Regions from separate parts of the Streptomyces sp. NPDC005494 genome, predicted to be linked through region 1. Evidence: predicted binding sites of a transcription regulator. Region 1 holds the regulator's gene; each other region holds the start of a gene.
The links. Region 1 encodes HrcA, which represses chaperone genes, less so after heat shock. Its sites were predicted from a motif close to TTNGCACTCNGNNNNNCNGAGTGCNAA; they were not measured.
Positions count from the first base shown of each region.

Region 2: a site for HrcA is predicted at 2,510-2,536, ahead of groL (chaperonin GroEL). Genes of this name have one in related genera too.
Region 3: a site for HrcA is predicted at 1,929-1,955, ahead of groES (co-chaperone GroES). Genes of this name have one in related genera too.

Region 1 covers NZ_JBIAJR010000001.1:777,103-781,868, reverse strand. Annotated here, with positions in the region: gene hemW (radical SAM family heme chaperone HemW) at 1-56, shown strand, start outside; gene ACFYQ6_RS03600 (DUF3097 domain-containing protein) at 176-994, opposite strand; gene ACFYQ6_RS03595 (MBL fold metallo-hydrolase) at 1,020-1,742, opposite strand; gene hrcA (heat-inducible transcriptional repressor HrcA) at 1,908-2,924, shown strand; gene dnaJ (molecular chaperone DnaJ) at 2,925-4,064, shown strand; gene ACFYQ6_RS03580 (nitronate monooxygenase) at 4,255-4,766, shown strand, end outside.
Region 2 covers NZ_JBIAJR010000005.1:176,142-180,907, forward strand. Annotated here, with positions in the region: SAM riboswitch class I at 1-50, shown strand, start outside; gene thrC (threonine synthase) at 69-1,367, shown strand; gene ACFYQ6_RS17145 (MoaD/ThiS family protein) at 1,396-1,671, shown strand; gene ACFYQ6_RS17150 (cold-shock protein) at 2,105-2,311, shown strand; gene groL (chaperonin GroEL) at 2,700-4,322, shown strand; gene ACFYQ6_RS17160 (hypothetical protein) at 4,428-4,766, opposite strand, start outside.
Region 3 covers NZ_JBIAJR010000003.1:31,369-36,134, forward strand. Annotated here, with positions in the region: gene ACFYQ6_RS10175 (methyltransferase domain-containing protein) at 1-599, opposite strand, end outside; gene ACFYQ6_RS10180 (polysaccharide deacetylase family protein) at 690-1,637, shown strand; gene groES (co-chaperone GroES) at 2,110-2,418, shown strand; gene groL (chaperonin GroEL) at 2,517-4,142, shown strand; gene ACFYQ6_RS10195 (SDR family NAD(P)-dependent oxidoreductase) at 4,242-4,766, opposite strand, start outside.

The sequences.
Region 1 (4,766 bases):
TCACCCTGAGGGGCCGCCTGCTGGCCGACGCCGTGGTCCGGGACCTGGTGGACTGAGCGCGCGGCTACGGGCCGCGCACGCATCCTCGACGGCAGGCCCATCCCCGGCGGCCGGCCCACGCATCCCCGACGGTTCGGCCCCCGCACGACCCCCCAGAGGGCCTCGGGCGGGGCTGTCAGTCCGGCAGCGTGACGAAGTCGATCAGCTCCTCGACCCGGCCGAGCAGCTGCGGTTCGAGGTCCTTGTACGAGCGGACCCCGGACAGGATGTGCTGCCAGGCCGCGCCCGTGTTCTCCGGCCAGCCCAGCGCCCGGCAGACGCCCGTCTTCCAGTCCTGGCCGCGCGGTACGACCGGCCACCCAGGGATGCCCACCGAGGAGGGCTTCACGGCCTCCCAGACGTCGATGTACGGATGCCCCACCACCAGCACGTGCGCGTCCGTGACCTGGGCGGCGATCCGGGACTCCTTGGACCCCGGCACCAGATGGTCGACCAGGACGCCGAGCCGGGCGTCCGGACCCGGGGCGAACTCCCGCACGATCGCCGGAAGGTCGTCGATCCCCTCCAGGTACTCCACGACCACGCCCTCGATACGCAGGTCGTCGCCCCAGACCCGCTCGACGAGCTCGGCGTCGTGCCTGCCCTCCACGTAGATCCGGCCCGCCCGCGCCACCCGTGCCCGCGCCCCGGGGACGGCCACCGAGCCCGACGCCGTACGGGAGGGGCGCGCGGGACCGCCGGCCGACGGGCGTACGAGGGTGACCACCTTGCCCTCCAGCAGGAAGCCGCGCGGCGGCATCGGGAACACCCGGTGCTTGCCGAAGCGGTCCTCCAGCGTCACCGTCGGGCCCTCGGCGGTCTTCTCGCACCGGACGACCGCCCCGCAGAAGCCGGTGACGGCCTCCTCGACGACCAGGTCGGGCTCGGCGGGCACCTCGGGGGCGGGGGCCGACTTCTTCCACGGCGGAGTCAGGTCCGGCTGGTAGCTGCGCATGGCAGCACGATAATCGGGGCCGCTTTCACGACACGCCGAAGCGCGCGGCCAGTTGATCGCGTTGTGCCCGCACGAACGCCGCGTCCACCACGGCCCCGTGCCCCGGGACGTACAGAGCCTGCTCGCCGCCCAGCTCCAGCAGCCGGTCCAGCGCGGCCGGCCAGTGCGAGGGGACCGCGTCCGGGCCCGCCTGCGGCTCGCCCGACTCCTCGACCAGATCGCCGCAGAGCACCACGACGGGGGAGCCCGGTACCAGCACCGCGAGGTCGTGCCCGCTGTGGCCGGGGCCCACATTGGCCAGCAGCACCTGGATACCGCCGCCGAGATCGAGCGTCCACTCGCCGCTCACCTGGTGCCGCGGCGCCACCAGGGCGTCCGTGGCCGCCGTGGCGTCCGCCTCGCTCATCCCGTGCCGCACCGCGTCCGCCCGCAGCTCCCCGGCGCCCCGCTCCAGGAGCGCGGCAGTGCCGACCGCCCCGTAGACCTCCGCCCCGGCGAAGGCGGCGGTGCCCAGCACGTGGTCGAAGTGCGGATGGCTGAGTGCGATATGCGTCACCCTCCGGCCCAGCATCGCCTCCGCCTGACTCCGCAGTTCGACCCCCTCCCGGAGCGTCGAACCGGTGTCGTAGAGCAGCACACCGTCCTCTCCGGCGACCAGCGCGGCGGTCGCGTCCCAGACGGGAAGGCGCCGCCGCCCCGTACCGTTGCCCAACCGCTCCCAGCCGAACTCTTCCCAAGCGACGTCCATACGACGACGCTATCGGCAACGACCTGCACCGTCGCGTGACAGCGTGGCCGGTCGCCCTTGCCCCCGGCCCACCCTGCCCCCGTACACTGAGCGGGGGGATCGCTGGCACTCGAACGCACAGAGTGCCAGGCAGACGCCGGAGAACCACAGCTGGAGGTGTGCGCGGTGCTCAGCGAACGCAGACTCGAAGTGCTGCGCGCCATTGTTCAGGACTATGTCGGCACCGAGGAGCCCGTCGGCTCCAAGGCGCTCACGGAGCGGCACAGCCTCGGGGTCTCCCCGGCCACCGTCCGCAACGACATGGCGGTGCTGGAGGACGAGGGCTTCATCGCCCAGCCGCACACCAGCGCCGGGCGCATCCCGACGGACAAGGGCTACCGGCTCTTCGTCGACAAGCTCGCGGGCGTCAAGCCCCTGTCGTCGCCCGAGCGCCGGGCGATCCAGAATTTCCTCGACGGCGCCGTCGATCTCGACGACGTCGTGGGCCGCACGGTCCGGCTGCTCGCGCAGCTGACCCGGCAGGTCGCCGTCGTGCAGTACCCCTCGCTGACCCGGTCCACGGTGCGGCACGTGGAGCTGCTGTCCCTGGCTCCCGCGCGGCTGATGCTCGTGCTGATCACGGACACGGGCCGGGTCGAACAGCGTATGATCGACTGCCCTGCACCGTTCGGTGACACGTCTCTGGCGGATCTGCGGGCCCGGCTCAACAGCCGGGTCGTCGGACGGCGCTTCGCGGACGTCCCGCGGCTGGTGCAGGATCTGCCGGAGTCCTTCGAGACCGAGGACCGTGGAACCGTATCCACGGTGCTCTCCGTCCTCCTGGAGACCCTGGTCGAAGAAACGGAGGAGCGGCTGATCATCGGCGGCACCTCCAACCTCACCCGCTTCGGGCACGACTTCCCTGTGATGATCCGGCCGGTGCTGGAGGCATTGGAGGAGCAGGTCGTCCTGCTGAAGCTGCTCGGTGAGGCAACGGATTCGGGCATGACCGTACGGATCGGGCACGAGAACGCCCACGAGGGCCTCAACGCCACGTCCGTCGTCGCGGTCGGCTACGGTTCGGGCGACGAGGCAGTCGCCAAACTCGGCGTGGTCGGACCGACCCGCATGGACTACCCCGGAACGATGGGAGCGGTACGCGCAGTGGCACGTTACGTCGGACAGATCCTGGCGGAGTCGTAAGTGGCCACGGACTACTACGCCGTACTCGGCGTGCGCCGCGACGCATCTCAGGACGAGATCAAGAAGGCATTCCGCAGGCTCGCCCGCGAGCTGCACCCGGATGTCAACCCGGATCCCAAGACCCAGGAGCGGTTCAAGGAGATCAACGCCGCTTACGAGGTGTTGTCGGACCCGCAGAAGAAGCAGGTCTACGACCTCGGCGGCGACCCGCTGTCGGCCTCGGGCGGCGGTGGCGGGGCCGGTGGCTTCGGTGCCGGCGGCTTCGGCAACTTCAGCGACATCATGGACGCGTTCTTCGGCAACGCGGCCCAGCGTGGGCCCCGTTCGCGGACCCGGCGCGGCCAGGACGCCATGATCCGGCTGGAGATCGACCTCAACGAGGCGGCTTTCGGCACGACCAAGGACATCCAGGTCGACACCGCGGTCGTCTGTACGACCTGCAGCGGTGAGGGGGCCGCACCCGGCACCTCCGCGCAGACCTGTGACATGTGCCGCGGCCGTGGCGAGGTCTCCCAGGTCACGAGGTCCTTCCTCGGCCAGGTCATGACCTCGCGTCCCTGCCCGCAGTGCCAGGGCTTCGGCACCGTCGTGCCGACCCCGTGCCCCGAGTGCGCCGGCGACGGCCGTATCCGCTCGCGGCGCACCCTCACCGTGAAGATCCCCGCCGGTGTCGACAACGGCACCCGGATCCAGCTCGCGGGCGAGGGCGAGGTCGGCCCCGGCGGCGGCCCCGCCGGTGATCTGTACGTCGAGATCCACGAGCTCTCGCACCCGGTGTTCCAGCGGCGCGGCGACGACCTGCACTGCACGGTCACCATCCCCATGACGGCGGCGGCCCTCGGCACCCAGGTGCCGCTGGAGACGCTGGACGGCCTGGAGGAGATCGACATCAGGCCGGGCACCCAGTCCGGCCAGTCGGTACCGCTGCACGGGCGCGGCATCACGCACCTGCGCGGTGGCGGGCGCGGCGACCTCATCGTGCACGTCGAGGTCATGACCCCGACGAAGATGGACCCCGAGCAGGAGCGCCTCCTGCGGGAGCTGGCCAAGCTGCGCGGCGAGGAGCGGCCCACGGGCCAGTTCCAGCCGGGGCAGCAGGGGCTGTTCTCCCGCCTGAAGGACGCGTTCAACGGCCGCTGAGCCCTGCCACCACGACGCCCGCCGGCCCCCGTACCGGCGGGCGTCGCGGTGTCCGCAGGTACGGAGACCGGCGGGCGTCGCCGTGTCCGCAGGTACGGGGACCGGCGGGCGTCGCGGTGTCCGCCGCGGCGCTCCCGCCGCGGGCAAGGGCCGATTCGGAACGATCCGCCGGACATGGCACGATGTGGTCATGTCCTCGCCCCTCACCGATCTCTGCCGGTACCCGATCGTGCAGGCCCCGATGGCGGGGGGCGTCTCCCGGCCGGAGCTGGCCGCCGTGGTCTCGGAGGCCGGAGGGATGGGGTTCCTCGCCGCCGGCTACAAGACGGCGGACGGGATGTACAACGAGATCGAGCAGCTCCGGAGGATGACCCGCCGGCCCTTCGGCGTGAACCTCTTCATGCCGCAGCCACCGGTCGCCGACCCCAGCGCCGTCGAGGTCTACCGCAATCAGCTGGCCGGTGAGGCCTCCTGGTACGGGACCCCTCTCGGCGACCCGGACGCCGGCGGGGACGACGGCTACGACGCCAAGGTCGCGATCCTGCTGGACGCCCCCGTACCCGTGGTCTCCTTCACCTTCGGCTGCCCCTCCCGCGAGGTCCTCGACGCGTTCGCAGCCGCCGGCACGTGCACCGTCGTCACGGTCACCTCGGCCCAGGAGGCACGCAACGCCCAGTGGGCGGGCGCCGACGTCCTCTGCGT
Region 2 (4,766 bases), on a different contig from region 1:
AAGGTGCCAATTCCGTCTTGTGGCGAAATACGCCGCGAGGAAGATGAGGAGAAAGGGCCTCCGCCATCATGGCCGTGCAGACAGTTGCAGCCGACATCAATTCTTCCGCCGTGGACCTCGGTCCCGCCGCAGCGCTTTCCTGCCGCGAATGCGGCGAGCGTTTCGAGCTCGGTCCCCTTTTCGCCTGCGCGTCCTGTTTCGGGCCGCTCGAAGTGGCGTACGACCTGCCGAGCGGCTCCCCCGAAGAGCTGAAGAAGCGCATCGCCGAGGGTCCGAACAACATCTGGCGCTACGCGCCGCTGCTGCCCGTTCCCTCCGATGTCGCCGAGAAGCCCAACATCAACCCCGGCTTCACGAAGCTGGTCAAGGCCGACAACCTCGCCCGCGAGCTGGGCGTGACCGGCGGCCTGTACGTCAAGGACGACTCCGGCAACCCGACGCACTCCTTCAAGGACCGTGTCGTCGCGATCGCCGTCGAGGCCGCCCGCGCCTTCGGATTCACCACACTCTCCTGCTCCTCCACCGGCAACCTCGCCGGCGCGGTGGGCGCCGCCGCGGCCCGCGCCGGCTTCCGCTCCTGCGTGTTCATCCCGCACGACCTGGAGCAGGGCAAGGTCGTCATGGCCGCGGTGTACGGCGGCGAACTGGTCGGCATCGAGGGCAATTACGACGACGTCAACCGCTTCTGCTCGGAGCTCATCGGCGACCCCCTCGGCGAGGGCTGGGGCTTCGTCAACGTCAACCTGCGGCCGTACTACGGCGAGGGCTCCAAGACCCTGGCCTACGAGATCTGCGAGCAGCTCGGCTGGCAGCTGCCCGACCAGCTCGTCATCCCGATCGCGTCCGGTTCGCAGCTCACGAAGATCGACAAGGGCCTGCAGGAGCTGATCAAGCTCGGCCTCGTCGAGGACAAGCCGTACAAGATCTTCGGTGCCCAGGCCGAAGGCTGCTCCCCGGTCTCCACCGCCTTCAAGGCGGGCCACGACGTCGTCCGGCCCCAGAAGCCGAACACCATCGCCAAGTCGCTGGCGATCGGCAACCCGGCCGACGGCCCGTACGTCCTGGACATCGCCCGGCGCACCGGCGGCGCCGTGGAGGACGTGAACGACGAGCAGGTCGTGGACGCGATCAAGCTGCTGGCCCGCACCGAGGGCATCTTCGCGGAGACCGCGGGCGGGGTGACGGTCGGTGTGACGAAGAAGCTGATCGACGCCGGCCTGCTCGACCCGTCCCTCACCACGGTCGTCCTCAACACCGGTGACGGGCTGAAGACGCTCGACGCGGTCGCCCCCACGACCGGCCTGTCGGCGACGATCCGGCCCAGCCTGGACGCGTTCCGGGACGCCGGCCTCGCCGCCGCCAACTGACCACCCCAGACCCGAGGAAGGCACCCACATGAGCGTCAAGGTCCGTATCCCCACCATCCTCCGCACCTACACGGGCGGTCAGGCCGAGGTCCCGGCCGAGGGGGCGACCCTCTCCGAGGTCATCGCGTCCCTGGAGCAGAACCACCCGGGCATCGGTGCCCGTGTCCTGGACGACCAGGGCAAGCTGCGCCGCTTCGTCAACGTCTACGTCAACGACGACGACGTGCGCTTCGAGGGCGGTCTGGACGCGGCCACGCCGGACGGCGCCGGCGTCTCGATCATTCCGGCCGTCGCCGGAGGCTGACGGACCGGTCGGGTGTCCCGACTGCGTTGTGTGACCGGGGTGGCCCCCTCCGCGAGAGAAGCGGAGGGGGCCATTCTGCATGGTTGAGCACGGTACAGTTGGGGAAGTCCCCGCTGCCGCCCGTGCCACGCGCATATGAGAATGCGCCCGGCCGCGTCAAGAAGCAGCCAAAGTACGTGAGCTCCTTGCGCCATAAGTGGCCTTTGTCAGGCCCGAGTTGCCCAAAATCCTCACGAGTTCCCCCCTTCCGGGCGTTCAGGTGTGCCCAGAATTCTCGTCCGATTGACCTGTTGCAGAGGGCAGTTGGGCAGATACATTCGGCCGCGGTCGACGCGTTCCGGCGCACGCCACCCTCTCCTGTCGGAGGGTGAGTTCTGACCCGGGCCCGCGAAGTGCGGTGCTCGTGCAAGGGCCAGTAATAGGGGAGTTAGGCATGGCTCAGGGCACCGTCAAGTGGTTCAACGCGGAGAAGGGGTACGGCTTCATCGCGGTCGACGGTGGTGCGGATGTTTTCGTCCACTACAGCGCGATCCAGATGGACGGATACCGCACCCTCGAAGAGGGTCAGCGAGTTGAATTCGAGATCTCGCAGGGCCAGAAGGGGCCGCAGGCGGACATGGTCAAGCTCGCCGTCGGCTGAGCTCGGCGCGGTCGGCCGACGACGCTACTCACACACGCGGGGCCCGTACTCCCACCGGGGTGCGGGCCCCGCGTGCGTCGTCCCCGGCCGGGGCCCGTGGTCGTCCACATCCGGAGAGACACGCTTGCGCCCGCCCGAAACGCTTGCGCCCGCCCGTCGCCCGACCGCCACCCCTCCAGTGAGCCTTCTCCGAAGGCGCTTGCACTCTCCGGGGTCGAGTGCTAATCATTGGCGTTAGCACTCTCCAGGTGAGAGTGACAGAACTTAGGACCGGGCCGGTGAGGCCCGCACGCTTGCCGGGGCAAGGAACCGGTGAGCACGCTGGCCGTCCGTCGCGGGCGCCTCTCGGTCCGGAGAAATCCACCCCTGTCCGGGAGGACCACTTCACATGGCCAAGATCATCGCGTTCGACGAGGAGGCACGGCGCGGTCTCGAGCGCGGGATGAACCAGCTCGCCGACGCCGTCAAGGTCACCCTCGGCCCCAAGGGCCGTAACGTCGTCCTCGAGAAGAAGTGGGGCGCGCCCACGATCACCAACGATGGTGTTTCCATCGCCAAGGAGATCGAGCTCGAGGACCCGTACGAGAAGATCGGTGCGGAGCTGGTCAAGGAGGTCGCCAAGAAGACGGACGACGTCGCCGGCGACGGTACGACCACCGCCACCGTTCTCGCCCAGGCGCTCGTCCGCGAGGGCCTGCGCAACGTCGCCGCGGGTGCCAACCCGATGGCTCTGAAGCGTGGCATCGAGAAGGCCGTCGAGGCCGTCTCCGCCGCCCTGCTGGAGCAGGCGAAGGACGTGGAGACCAAGGAGCAGATCGCTTCGACGGCCTCCATCTCCGCTGCCGACACCGAGATCGGCGCCAAGATCGCCGAGGCGATGGACAAGGTCGGCAAGGAAGGCGTCATCACCGTCGAGGAGTCCCAGACCTTCGGTCTGGAGCTGGAGCTCACCGAGGGTATGCGCTTCGACAAGGGCTACATCTCGGCGTACTTCGCCACCGACATGGAGCGTATGGAGACGTCCTTCGACGACCCGTACATCCTGATCGTCAACTCCAAGATCAGCAACGTGAAGGACCTCCTTCCGCTGCTGGAGAAGGTCATGCAGTCGGGCAAGCCCCTGCTGATCATCGCGGAGGACGTCGAGGGCGAGGCTCTGTCGACGCTGGTCGTCAACAAGATCCGCGGCACCTTCAAGTCCGTCGCCGTCAAGGCTCCGGGCTTCGGTGACCGCCGCAAGGCCATGCTCGGCGACATCGCCATCCTCACCGGTGGCACCGTCATCTCCGAGGAGGTCGGTCTCAAGCTGGAGAACGCCGGCCTGGACCTGCTCGGCACCGCCCGCAAGGTCGTCATCACCAAGGACGAGACGACGATCGTCGACGGTGGCGGCGAGAGCGACCAGGTGCAGGGTCGCGTCAAGCAGATCCGTGCCGAGATCGAGAACTCCGACTCCGACTACGACCGCGAGAAGCTCCAGGAGCGCCTCGCGAAGCTGGCCGGCGGCGTGGCCGTCATCAAGGCCGGCGCCGCCACCGAGGTGGAGCTCAAGGAGCGCAAGCACCGCATCGAGGACGCGGTGCGCAACGCCAAGGCCGCCGTCGAGGAGGGCATCGTCGCCGGTGGTGGCGTGGCTCTGCTCCAGGCCTCGGCCGTCTTCGAGAAGCTCGACCTGACGGGCGACGAGGCCACCGGCGCCAACGCCGTCAAGCTCGCGCTGGAGGCCCCCCTCAAGCAGATCGCCGTCAACGGTGGCCTCGAGGGTGGCGTCATCGTCGAGAAGGTGCGCAACCTGCCGATCGGTCACGGCCTCAACGCCGCGACCGGCGAGTACGTCGACATGATCGCCGAGGGCATCATCGACCCGGCGAAGGTCACGCGCTCCGCTCTGCAGAACGCCGCGTCCATCGCCGCGCTCTTCCTCACCACCGAGGCCGTCATCGCCGACAAGCCGGAGAAGGCCTCTGCGGCTGCTCCGGGCGGCATGCCGGGCGGTGACATGGACTTCTGATCCTCGGATCGGAGCTCCACGCAGCCTCGGCTGCACCCGTAGTACGTGTACGACGCCGGCCCCCGGGAGTGATCCCGGGGGCCGGCTTCGTCGTGTGCGGAGGTGTCAGCCCGCGGGGGTGGTCAGTATGCAGAGCGGCGTGCCTTCGTCGGGGTCACCGACGTACGTCCAGAGCTTGAGCGTCCGGCCGTCCCGCAGTGCCGCATAGGTGGTCGCGGCGGTGCTGTCCGCGTCGAACGACACGTACACGTGGCTCTGCCCCTCGTCCTCCTCGGTCTCCCAGGTGCCCGTCCCCGACCTGGGCGCGTCCGTGCCGTCGATGATGTCGTGGTCGCTGCACACGCGGTCGGCGGTGGCGGTGCCGTCCGGCTTCAGCTCCAGTGTGCCGCCGTGGGAGTCGGTCCATGTGACGGCCGCCCGGGCCGGGGGCAGTTCGACCGCCTC
Region 3 (4,766 bases), on a different contig from region 1:
GAGAGCGGCGGTGAGTAGGCCTCCGGGTCGAAGATCCTGCCGCGCCCGCCCCGTCGCGCCGGGTCGACGAAGACCGCGTCGTACGGGGAGGTGTCGATCTCCGTGACGTCGGCGCACCGCACCTCGACGAGCTCCTGGAGGCCGAGCGCCTCGGCGTTGGCGCGGGCGACCTCGGCCGTGAGCGGGTCGCGGTCCACGGCCAGCACCGGGATGCCCGCCCTGGCCAGCGCGATCGCGTCGCCACCGATGCCGCAGCAGAGATCGGCGACGCTCCGTACCCCCTGCTCGGCGAACCGGCCGGCGCGGTAGGCCGCGACCGAGGTCCGGGTCGCCTGTTCCACGCCGTCAGGGGTGAAGAACATGCGGTACGCGTCCGCCGCCCCGAACTTCGCCACCGCACGCTGCCGCAGCCGCGCCTGGCCGAGTGCCGCCGACACGAGGGCCGCGGGGTGGGTGCGGCGCAGCCGGGTAGCGGTGGCCAGCTCCCGGGCGGGGTCGTGGTCGCGGAGTTCGTCGAGGAGGGCCGCGCCCTCGGGGGTGCGGAGGGCCGCGAAGGCGTCGAGCGGGTCGGCCTGGCCGGCGGGGGGAAGGGCGTTCACGCGTCCATTGTGAGCCAGCCGGGGGACGCGCCGTCTCTCGCGGAGGTGTCGCGGGAGGGGGTCCCGGCGCCGGTGGCAGGATGCGGCGCCATGCAGCTAGTACGACAAAACGAAAATTCACTGCCGAAGCGGTGCAGAACGGCCTGCACGGTCCTGGCGGCCCTGCTGGTGGCCGCCGCCGCGTCCGGGTGTGCCGACGGGGGGCGGGGGCGGGCGGCGGACCCGGGGAAGCGGGCTTCCCCGGCCGCCGGCCGGCCGGGTGCGGCGGCCGGGCCGGAAGCCGCGGCTGCCGAGGCGCGGGCCGAGCGGCTGAAGCGTCAGCAGGCCGCCCGTGCCGCCGCCGCGAAGAAGTGGGGCCTGGCGAAGGTGCCGCTGGCCGCCCCGGAGCCTCCGGCCGAGAAGCCCCGCATCACCACGCGTGAGGGATTCGAGGTGGAGGGAGGGGAGGCGCTGCCGCCGGTCTTCACCACCGTGCCCACCAAGGAGCGGATCGTCTTCCTGACGATGGACGACGGGGCGGAGAAGGACCCGGAACTGCTGCGGATGATGACGGAGCTGAAGATCCCGTACAGCGCCTTCCTCAGCGACTACGTGGTGAGCGAGAACTACGGCTACTTCAAGGACATGCAGGCCCGGGGTGTCACCCTCAGCAACCACACCCTCAACCACCGCTATCTCCCGGGGCTTTCGGCGGAGGAGCAGCGCCGGGAGATCTGCGGCGAGCAGGACAAGATCGAGAAGTACTTCGGGAAGCGACCCACCCTCTTCCGTCCGCCGTACGGCAACTACAACGGCGACACCCTCCGCGTCGCCAAGTCCTGCGGCATCAAGGCCGTGCCCCTGTGGGCCGCCGAGGCGTTCCCCGACCACATGGAGTGGCGTGAGTGGGACCGGGACCTGCACCCCGGCGACATCGTCCTCACGCACTTCCGCGGGCGCGAGGACTGGGGCGGGTCCATGACCGACATGATCCGCAACGTCATGAAGACGATCACGGACAAGGGGTACGCCGTGGCCCGGCTGGAGGACTACGTCTGAGTGCGCCGCGAGCCCGGCTGCCGGTACGCGGGGCGGCGAGGGCGAGCCCGGCTGCCGGTACGCGGGGCGTCCCGTTGCCGGGTCTCCTTGCCGGTACGTACGGCATCCGTCGCCGGGTCCGCCTGCTGGTGCGTACGGCGTCCGCCGCCCGGTTCCCCTGCCGGTACGTACGGCGTCCGCCGCCCGGTTCCCCTGCCGGTACGTACGGCGTCCGCCGCCGGAACACCGCGGCTCTCTCCCGCGTTGTCCCGGGCGTGCGCCGGTCGCGAGACGCCACGCGCGGGTGGTGAATTGGCACTCCGCTTGACCGAGTGCTAATCGCCGCCATAGTCTCAGTGCTGGCACTCCCCGATGGAGAGTGCCAGCACAACTGCGCGACACGGCAGGTCCGGCACCCGCGACGACGGATCGACCTGGTCGCCACCCACAGACTGTTAAACCCCGTGAGATCTCCGAAGGGGGAGACCGGATCGTGTCGACCACCAGCTCCAAGGTTGCGATCAAGCCGCTCGAGGACCGCATTGTGGTCCAGCCGCTCGACGCCGAGCAGACCACGGCTTCCGGCCTGGTCATTCCGGACACCGCCAAGGAGAAGCCCCAGGAGGGCGTCGTCCTGGCCGTGGGCCCGGGCCGCTTCGAGAACGGCGAGCGCCTTCCGCTCGACGTCAAGACCGGCGATGTCGTTCTGTACAGCAAGTACGGCGGCACCGAGGTGAAGTACAACGGCGAGGAGTACCTCGTCCTCTCGGCTCGCGACGTTCTCGCGATCGTCGAGAAGTAATTCACCCACGTTTGCTTCTGTTCTGCGCCCCTGGCCCCCTGCGAGACAACTAGCCGGGCGGCGAGGGGCGCAGTTCGTTTGAGAGGACAGCTCAGCCCATGGCGAAGATTCTGAAGTTCGACGAGGACGCCCGTCGCGCCCTTGAGCGCGGCGTCAACAAGCTTGCCGACACGGTGAAGGTGACGATCGGTCCGAAGGGCCGCAACGTCGTCATCGACAAGAAGTTCGGTGCCCCCACCATCACCAACGACGGTGTCACCATCGCGCGCGAGGTCGAGCTCGACGACCCGTACGAGAACCTCGGTGCCCAGCTGGTGAAGGAGGTGGCGACCAAGACCAACGACGTAGCGGGTGACGGCACCACCACCGCCACCGTGCTCGCCCAGGCCCTCGTCCGCGAAGGCCTCCGGAACGTTGCCGCGGGCGCCTCCCCGGCCTCCCTGAAGAAGGGCATCGACGCCGCCGTCAAGGCCGTGTCCGAGGACCTCCTCGCGACCGCGCGCCCGATCGACGACAAGGCCGACATCGCCGCCGTGGCCGCGCTCTCCGCGCAGGACCCGCAGGTCGGCGAGCTCATCGCGGACGCGATGGACAAGGTCGGCAAGGACGGCGTCATCACCGTCGAGGAGTCCAACACCTTCGGTCTGGACCTCGAGTTCACCGAGGGCATGGCCTTCGACAAGGGCTACCTCTCCCCGTACATGGTGACCGACCAGGAGCGTATGGAGGCCGTCCTCGACGACCCGTACATCCTGATCCACCAGGGCAAGATCGGCTCCATCCAGGAGCTGCTCCCGCTGCTGGAGAAGGTCATCCAGGCGGGTGGCTCCAAGCCGCTGCTGATCATCGCCGAGGACGTCGAGGGCGAGGCGCTCTCCACCCTCGTCGTCAACAAGATCCGTGGCACCTTCAACGCCGTCGCGGTGAAGGCCCCGGGCTTCGGTGACCGCCGCAAGGCCATGCTCGGCGACATCGCCACCCTCACCGGTGCGACCGTCATCGCCGAGGAGGTCGGCCTCAAGCTCGACCAGGCCGGTCTGGACGTGCTCGGCACGGCTCGCCGTGTCACCGTCTCCAAGGACGACACGACCATCGTCGACGGCGGCGGCGACTCCGCCGACGTCAAGGGCCGCGTCAACCAGATCAAGGCCGAGATCGAGTCCACGGACTCCGACTGGGACCGTGAGAAGCTCCAGGAGCGCCTCGCGAAGCTGGCCGGCGGCGTGTGCGTCATCCGCGTCGGCGCCGCCACCGAGGTGGAGCTCAAGGAGAAGAAGCACCGTCTGGAGGACGCCATCTCCGCGACCCGCGCCGCGGTCGAGGAGGGCATCGTCTCCGGTGGTGGCTCCGCTCTGGTCCACGCCGTCAAGGTCCTCGAGGGCAACCTCGGCAAGACCGGCGACGAGGCCACGGGTGTCGCGGTCGTGCGCCGCGCCGCCGTCGAGCCGCTGCGCTGGATCGCGGAGAACGCGGGCCTCGAGGGCTACGTCATCACCTCGAAGGTCTCCGAGCTCGACAAGGGTCAGGGCTTCAACGCCGCGACCGGCGAGTACGGCGACCTGGTGAAGGCCGGCGTCATCGACCCGGTCAAGGTCACCCGCTCCGCCCTGGAGAACGCCGCGTCCATCGCGTCGCTGCTGCTCACGACCGAGACCCTGGTCGTCGAGAAGCCGGCCGAGGAAGAGGCCGACGCCGGTCACGGCGGCCACGGCCACTCCCACTAGTACCGCCCCGTACGAACACCGAGGCCCGGTACCCCCGTCGCGGGGGTACCGGGCCTCGCTGTCTCACGCGGAGCCGGGCCTTCTGCCGGGCCGCCAGGGCTACTTGGGACCGTACGTCCGGCCCGCGCGGGAGGTGACCCCGCCGAGAAGGCTGCGGGGCGTCAGCTTCACGAGCCCCATCAGCGCCTTGTAACGCGGGTCCGGGATGGACACCGTCCTGCCCCGGGCCAGGTCCGCCAGTGCCTCGGTCACCAGCTTGTCCGCGTCGAGCCACATCCAGTCCGGGATGTTGCCGGTCCCCATCCCGGCCCGCTGATGGAACTCGGTCCGCACGAAGCCGGGGCACAGTGCCATGAGCCGCACCCCGGAACCCGCGAGGTCCTTCGCCGCGCCCTGGGTGAACTGCACGACCCACGACTTCGAGGCGCCGTACGTCCCACGGGGCAGGAAGGCCGCGACGGACGCCACGTTGACCACCCCGCCCCGGCCGCGCTCCCGCATCGGACCCGCCGCGGCCGAGGTCAGCCGCAGCACCGCCTCGCAGTGGACCTTGAGCATCGTCAGTTCGTCGGCCAGCGAGACGTCGAGATAACGCCCTTTGTTGCCGAAGCCGGCGTTGTTGAC